DNA from 2 places in the Rhizobium sp. T1470 genome. Region 1 is predicted to be linked to the other one. Evidence: riboswitches for the same ligand, from Rfam matches in the RefSeq annotation. Region 1 holds a riboswitch; the other holds the start of a gene.
What was found. A riboswitch is a leader RNA that binds a small molecule or an ion and turns the genes downstream of it on or off. The one in region 1 is predicted to bind FMN.
Positions count from the first base shown of each region.

Region 2: it holds a riboswitch for FMN, as region 1 does, so the genes downstream of both, WGT02_RS09615 (DMT family transporter) here and ribB (3,4-dihydroxy-2-butanone-4-phosphate synthase) in region 1, are expected to answer to the same signal.

Region 1 is NZ_CP148094.1:203,231-207,033, forward strand. Features, by position in the region: gene WGT02_RS35245 (dodecin) at 1-19, shown strand, start outside; gene WGT02_RS35250 (TetR/AcrR family transcriptional regulator C-terminal domain-containing protein) at 272-703, opposite strand; partial or broken gene WGT02_RS35255 (flagellar basal body rod C-terminal domain-containing protein) at 821-1,022, shown strand; gene ribB (3,4-dihydroxy-2-butanone-4-phosphate synthase) at 1,212-1,841, opposite strand; FMN riboswitch at 1,955-2,101, opposite strand; gene WGT02_RS35265 (glucose 1-dehydrogenase) at 2,207-2,989, opposite strand; gene tpiA (triose-phosphate isomerase) at 3,061-3,798, opposite strand; gene WGT02_RS35275 (SDR family oxidoreductase) at 3,803-3,803, opposite strand, start outside.
Region 2 is NZ_CP148091.1:1,912,282-1,916,084, reverse strand. Features, by position in the region: gene WGT02_RS09620 (esterase-like activity of phytase family protein) at 1-1,590, opposite strand, end outside; gene WGT02_RS09615 (DMT family transporter) at 1,662-2,522, opposite strand; FMN riboswitch at 2,642-2,792, opposite strand; gene hupB (DNA-binding protein HupB) at 2,915-3,190, opposite strand; gene lon (endopeptidase La) at 3,398-3,803, opposite strand, start outside.

The DNA.
Region 1 (3,803 bases):
ATTTCGAATTGACGACTGATGTATCTAGGATCGTGTCAGGCGATGTCATGACGGCCCGTGTCGTTCTCGAGGCAACTGTGGAGACACCACGCTCTTTCGAGCAATCTCCAAATTGTCCTTTGAGGCGGGTCCGGACTGGCACCGACAAAGCAAAGCGCCCGTTTGAAGCCATGATCACGATGAGGAAAATCGACGTCGCCGCGATCGAGGCGGTGCGGAGGTGATGAAAGGTCACCAAAGCCTTACCGTAGTACTTATGCGTACCCAAAAATCAAGGTGCTGTCCCTCTCATAAAAACCATGATGCACAGCCGAAGCTGTTCCATCTTCTGCTCCGGGCTGCTCCATCCATCGGGCGGTTCCATGCCTCCGAAGATCATGTCCATTAACAGGCGCGCACCACTCAGCGGGTCGTCGAGGCGCAGCAAGCCTTTCTCGACCTGCCCGCTTAGCCATTCGGCCAGGTCTTGCCTGGAGCGAAGAACCTCGTTTGTACCCAGCGCTTCCGCCAGTTCGGGAACAACAGACGAGTCCCTGACAATCGTCCGGACAAGGATTGCCTGATCGTCGCCGCCCCGGTCAATGCGGAATATCCTCGCGATCATCTCCTCGATCGGCGCCCAAAGTGGTCGGGCGCCGGATGCATTGACCTGCACGACTACGCGCAGGCTACAAATCACGACATTCGAAACAACGTCAACCATTTGCCACTAAAAGCGAACGCTGGCAGGACTTTCCACGGTTTTGCGGTGTAACCGTTGGGGATCGAAGTTCAACGGCCACAGAAAATAATAGATGATTTCAGGGATTGAAGGCGTCCAGGCGCCTCTGGCGTGACGTTCACCGGTTTTCCGCAATCGAATGGCCTTGGCTCCATCCAATCGGGTGCGCTGGAAAGTTCGAACGTCGATCTCGCCGGCGAATTGACCGAAATGATCGAGGCCAGCGTTCCTACACGGCCAATTCCAAGATGTCCAAACGGGCTCCGACATCATGGACTTGCTCGTCAACCTGAAGAGATAAGGACAGCCCGTAATGTGACAGGCTGGGCGTCACCGGCACACCGGTACTTGCGGCAACGTACTCGACGATCGTCCAGGCCCTTGCGCGTCCTCAGTGGGTCCGAGAATGGGGCGAAATGCCGACCCATGAGTACGGGCGCCGATTCAAGGGAGAGATCGCATCCCAACCGAACGCGATCTCTACGAAAGTTCAAGCCGCTCTCTCGGATAAGGTCATCGCGGTTCTATAGGCTATCAAGTCTTCGATCGTAACGAGATGGAGGCGATGGCGCTCAGCAAACGCCTCGAGTTCCGGTAATCGCGACATCGTACCGTCGTCGTTGGCCACTTCGCAGATTACGCCCGATGGAACCAGACCAGCAAGCTTGGCGAGATCTACCGCAGCTTCGGTATGGCCAGGACGGGAAAGAACCCCATTAGAATGAGCTCGAAGCGGGAAGATATGCCCCGGCCGCGCGAAGTCCTCCGGACGTGAGCCACCAGTGACAAGCGCTTGCACGGTTGCGGCACGGTCGGCAGCAGATATCCCGGTCGTCGTTTCCGGAATATAGTCCACGGAAACAGTGAAGGCGGTCTTGAGCACTTCGGTATTGCGCGGCACCATTAGAGGGATATCGAGCTCATCGAGCCTTTCGCCTTCCATCGCGACGCAGATGAGGCCACGTGCGTGGTTCATCATGAACGCGATCGCCTGCGGAGTAATTGCCTCTGACGCAATCACGAGATCACCTTCGTTTTCCCGGTCACGGTCATCGACAACGACGACAATTTCACCGCGCGCAATCGCGGCCACCGCATCGTCAATTTTGGAAATCGTCACTTTCTTGCCTTTCAAGGGTTAGCCGTTGTGAGTGGCGTGCATGGCCTGTCAAAGCCACCATTTTCCCTTGGGCGAACAAGCGTCCGGTTCCGCCCATATAGCGGAATCGTCTGCATTGCTCTCTTCCATCCGGACTGTAACCGTCGGCTCCGGCATCTCACCGGATCTGCTGACCCTCCGTTTATCCACGAAGGCGCTCGCGGGCTCCGAGTTGCCTCGATACCGCCGGTGGGGAGTTGCACCCCGCCCTGAGAACACCAGTAACATAGGGGATCGATGCGTTGTTTTGCAAGAGGCTTCCAGCCGCCGAGCAATCGAGAATATGATTCTTCTCGTGAACGCACCGTTCCCCATTGTCGAATAAGCTACGACATGATCAGGCCGCCATCGACATTGATCGTCTGGCCGGTGATGTAGGCAGCATCGTCGCTGGCGAGGAAGGTGACGAGACCGGCGACGTCCTCGCCCGACCCTGCCCGCTTCATCGGAATGCCTTCGACCCATTCCTTCATGAGTTCCCCAGGGCCATAGTTGCCGAGGAGCTTTCCCCAGGCCTGATCGTTGTAGGCCCACATGTCCGTCTCGATGATGCCAGGGCAAAAGGCGTTGACGGTGATATTTTCGGTCGCGACCTCCTTGGCGAGGCTCTGGGTGATCCCGACGACGCCCATCTTCGATGCGGCGTAGTGTGGCGTATAGACGAAGCCCTCGCGCGCTTGGCCGGAGGCGGTGTTGATGATGCGGCCGGCGAGTCCATGCTTACGCATGCGCAGAATTGCTTCTTGTGCGCACAAGAATACGCCCTTCGTGTTGACCGCCATGACTTTGTCCCACTCGCCTTCCGTCATGTCTTCGATGCGCGCGATGGTGATGACGCCGGCGTTTTGGATCGACACGTCGACGGTGCCGAAAGCCTTCTCCGCCGCGTCATAGAGGGCCTTTACGCTAGCCTTGTCGGTGACGTCTCCGACGAATGAGACAGCATTGCCGCCATCGGCCTTGATCTGCTCGGCGACCGCATGGACCGACTCTTCATTGGCGGAGACCACTAGATTGGCCCCTTCCCTTGCGAAGCGCTTGGCGATCCCAGCACCGATGCCGCGGCTGCCTCCGGTGATGACGACGGTCTTGTTTTCGAAGCGTTTCATACTCTCTTCCTTTCGCGGTGCCTGACGATGTCGGGCGGCCGCAAAGCAGCCCAAGTGCGTCACGCCTTCTTTCAATCGGCTGCAGATATGATCCCGGCGAACTCTGTCGCCTTCAGCGATGCGCCTCCGACCAAGGCTCCATCCACGTTTTCCGCCCCGAAGATGGCGGCTGCATTCGAGGCCTTCACAGAGCCACCGTAAAGAATCCTTACGTTGCGCCGATCTTCGCCAAGCCGCTCTTCGAGCCTCTGCCTTATCGAAGAATGGATCTCCTCGATCTGCTCTATGGTCGGAACCAGACCGGTTCCAATCGCCCAGACCGGTTCATATGCAATGACCAGGTTCGAACTGGAAGCACCCGCTGGAACTGAAGCGCGTAGCTGTGCGCCAACGACTTCGATCGCCTTTCCGTCACCGCGTTCACTACGGGTCTCGCCGACACAGATGATTGCGGTCAGTCCGGCCGTGCGAGCTGCGGTGACCTTGGTCGCGACCATGGCATCGGTCTCGTGGTGGAATACGCGACGTTCGGAATGACCTAGAATTACGAAGCGTGCGCCTGGATCGACGAGCATCTCCGCCGACACGTCTCCAGTATAGGCGTCCGAAATCTGCCGGTGGCAGTCTTGCGCGCCAATAGCGACGGTCGAATCCTTTGCTCGTTCGGCGGCCTTTTCTAGCAGCGTGAAGGGCGGGCAGACGACGATATCGCACGCCGCCTCGCCCGTGAGCCCCTTCAGCGCCTCGATCTCAGCCAGGGAGGAAGCGAGACCGTACATTTTCCAGTTGCCGGCAACCAACTTTCTCATCACAT
Region 2 (3,803 bases), on a different replicon from region 1:
GTTGCCTTCCGACGCCAGCCAGATCCAACCCTTTTCATCGACAGCCACACCCTCGATGTCGAGCTTTTGTGCCGGCTGGCCGTCGCGCTTCACGGTCAGCGCCTCGGTGATCACGGCTGGCTCCTTGGTTACGTCGATCGTGTAGATCGTCGGCTGCATGCCGAGCACGCTGTCGCTGACCGCAAACAGCTGGCCTGGCTTTTCCGGAACGGCAGCAAGGCCGGAGAGCGCCGAAAAGCCAACCGGGTTGCCGTCCTTTTCGGCGGCAACGATCTTCGGATAGGCGATCTCACCCTCGGCAAGTTCATAGATCATCACATGCGACCGCGGGCCACTATCCTTGCCGAGATCGACTTCGTTGGCGGTGGCGAGAAGATTGCGCGACGGAACGGCGACAGCGCCCTCAGGTGAAACGCCGGACGGAAGGATCTGGACGAGTTGAGGCACGGCACCGGTATCCTTGTAGACGCCGACGACGGAGGCGCGCTCCGCGAGCAGGAGTATATATTTCTGACCTCCGATCGTTGCCACTTCCAGGCCTTCCGGCTCGACACCCTTGGCGGATGAACGCTTGTCCGGATAATGACCGATATTGGCAACGGCGCGTTCGAAGGAGGCACCGGACTCATAGAGTACCTTGCCGGTTGTGTCGAAAATCGTGAAACCGCGCGAACCGCCTTGATAGTCGCCTTCGTTGGCGACGACCAGACGATCATTGTCGAGCCACTTCACAGCGTCAGGCTCGCGTGCGACGTTCTTGAGCTCACCGGCAAACTTCAGCGCGCCATCGCGCTTGGTGTCGATGCCTGCAAGATCGACGCTGCCCGCGGAGAAGTGCGTCTTCACAGACGCAGTTACCGCGTCAATGATGACGATTTCGTTGTTTTCCTGAAGGGTCAGGGCGATCTCGTTCTGATCGTTGAGGGAGACGAATTCCGGTTCCGGATCGTCGGCCGCGATCCCGGCAAGTCCGCTCAGCGCGACGTGCTTGATCGAGCCGCAATCAACCGTGCCATCCTTGATCTGGAATACGACCAGGTCGCCGGCTGGCAGCTGCGGAATCTTGCCGTCGTTCACCTCTTCGTCACGCTCGTTCTCGATTGCGATCGTGCCGAGGGTCTTGTCCTTGTTGAGCGCGATGGAATCCGGCTGACCGCCAAGATCACAGGTGCTCTCGATCTTCTCGGTGGCAACGTCAACGATCGCCAGGCGCCCCGAGGGCTTTGCCTTGCTCTTCGACGTATTGACCGCAACCAGCACCTTGCCCGCAGCGGATGTCACGGATGTCGGCTCGCCGTCCATCATGAGCGCCCCACCGGCCTTTGGTGCCTTGGCGTCTGAGATATCGACAAAGCAGATCGCACCGAGCGGGCTATCGCTGTAGATCAGCGTCATGCCGTCGTCAGTGGCCGTAATGATTTCCGCCGACGTGGCCGAAAGCTTGTCTTTTCCCTCCGGCAGGTTGGATGCCACCGGGAAGGTTGCGATGCGGTTGATAACGGGCTCTGCGGCGGCCGGAAAGGCCGCCGTCGTCAGAAGCACGGCAACAACCGCTGTCTTGCGCGAAAATATTGTCACGAAATCCCCCATGAATTCAAACACAGGGTTTTTGCGGGACGGGCATGACAGCGCAATGACACCTGCGCCGTATTCCGGCTGCGTTAGCCGGCCCCCTGCTCCTTTTTCATTTCGTTCCGCATGATGAAGAGCGATGCCCCGAGGATCAGCAGCGCACCCAACCAGAGATAACCGGTCGGGGCATAGCCGAAGACCAGCCAGCCGGCAAAAACATTCAGGGGAAGCTTCAGATCGTCGAAAGGCTGGATGTAGGCGGCATCGGCCGTGCTGTAGGCGAGCGTCAGGAAATATTGGGCCATGACGGTCAGCAGACCTGCCACGACAAAAAGGAGAAGCGTCAGGCCGGAGGGGATGCTGAGGCCGGCGGCCACAGCCAAGCCGCCGTTGATCGGAGTGAGGAGTGCCAGCAGCCCGACGGTGATGGTTTCGGGCCGTTCCACTCCGGTGAGACTCTTGGTGATCAGCGACGAGGCGCCCCACAGAAGGGCAGAGAGGATCGGCAAAAACGCCGCCCAACTGAAGCTATCGGACCATGGCTGCAGGATGATCATCGCTCCGACGAAGCCGGTACCGGTCGCTGCCCACCTCGCGGGACCGATATATTCACCAAGGAAGATGCGTGCACCCATGATGATGAAGAACGGCGAGGTCATCACCAACGCAATCGCCTGCCAGATCGGTACGGACGCGAGTCCTGCGACCCAGGTCGTCACGCCGAATGCCGCAAAGGCAACGCGCACGACATGGCGCCAGGGATAGCGCGTTCGCATCGCCCCGAGGCCGACGCGCCGGAGAAAGGGCAACGAGAAGACCAATGCAATGGCATACTGCCAGAAGGCTGCCGAGGCCGAGGGAAAGGCGAGCTTCATCGTCAGCCACTGTGTGAGGACATTGAGGATCGAGAAGGCAATGCCCGCGGCGACCATCCAGGCAGCACCGACCATTGCACGCGAGGCAGAAGATATCTGGGAAGTCTAATTCATGTCTTTCATCCGAAACCAACACAAATCAGGACGCATGAGCGCGATGTCACGGCAAGGACAGATTTCGCCCCGCCCGCTCCGCTCATTCTCTTTCATCCGGACTGTAACCGTCGGCTCCGGAGTTGCACCGGATCTGCTGACCCTTTCGGCAGATCGGCCGAAAGACGCTCGCGGGCTTGAGCCGAAGCTCTTACCGCCGGTGGGGACTTTCACCCCGCCCTGAGAACAACCATTTCATAGGACGTGCTTCGTGTGCCGACAAGTCCGCGAAAAGCAAAAAGGGTTCGGCCGTGGCCGAACCCTTCGAAACTTACACCGCCGGTCTGGTGGTCCGGCCGCCAAGCAAATTCATATCAGCCGTTTACGGCGTCCTTCAGGCCCTTGCCGGGCGTGAACTTCGGCACGTTGCGAGCCGGAATATCGACTTCAGCGCCGGTGGACGGGTTGCGGCCCTTCGTGGCAGCGCGATGGGAAACGGTGAAGCTACCGAAACCAGCGAGACGAACGTCGCCCTTGCCCTTCAGTTCAGCCTGGACGACTTCGAAAACAGCATCAACTGCGGAAGCAGCGTCGGTCTTCGAGAGTCCTGCCTTTTCGGCAACTGCGGACACGAGTTCATTCTTGTTCATGTTTCCACCCCTTTCTAAATGGTTCGAAACGACTCAAATCTATAAGCTAGGCGCAGAACGGAGTTCATCAGGCCCGCCGCACCCCAAAGACCCTGCAAATCAAGGAAATGCAAGCGTCTGCGTGTCGATTTCACAAAAAAAGGCTGGCGAAAACGCCAGCCTTTTCAGGGTTTTTAAGCAATTGGGCGCGAATGTGGCAAACATGGCTCAGTGAGCTATGGTTGCACCCGTTTCGTCGAGCCCTTCGACCGTTGCAATGACCGGCGTTTCCACCGTGCCATCCCACTCGATCGGCTCGGGTCTGCGGACCAGCGCATGCTTGATCACCTCGCCCATGCGGGACACCGGGATGATCTCCATGTTGTTCTTCACGTTGTCCGGAATCTCCGCCAGATCCTTGGCATTTTCTTCCGGGATCAGCACCTTCTTGATGCCGCCGCGAAGCGCTGCAAGCAGCTTTTCCTTCAGACCGCCGATCGGCAGCACGCGGCCGCGCAGCGTGATTTCACCGGTCATCGCGACGTTCCTGTCGACCGGGATACCGGTCATGATCGAGACGATCGCGGTTGCCATGGCGACACCGGCCGACGGGCCATCCTTCGGCGTCGCGCCT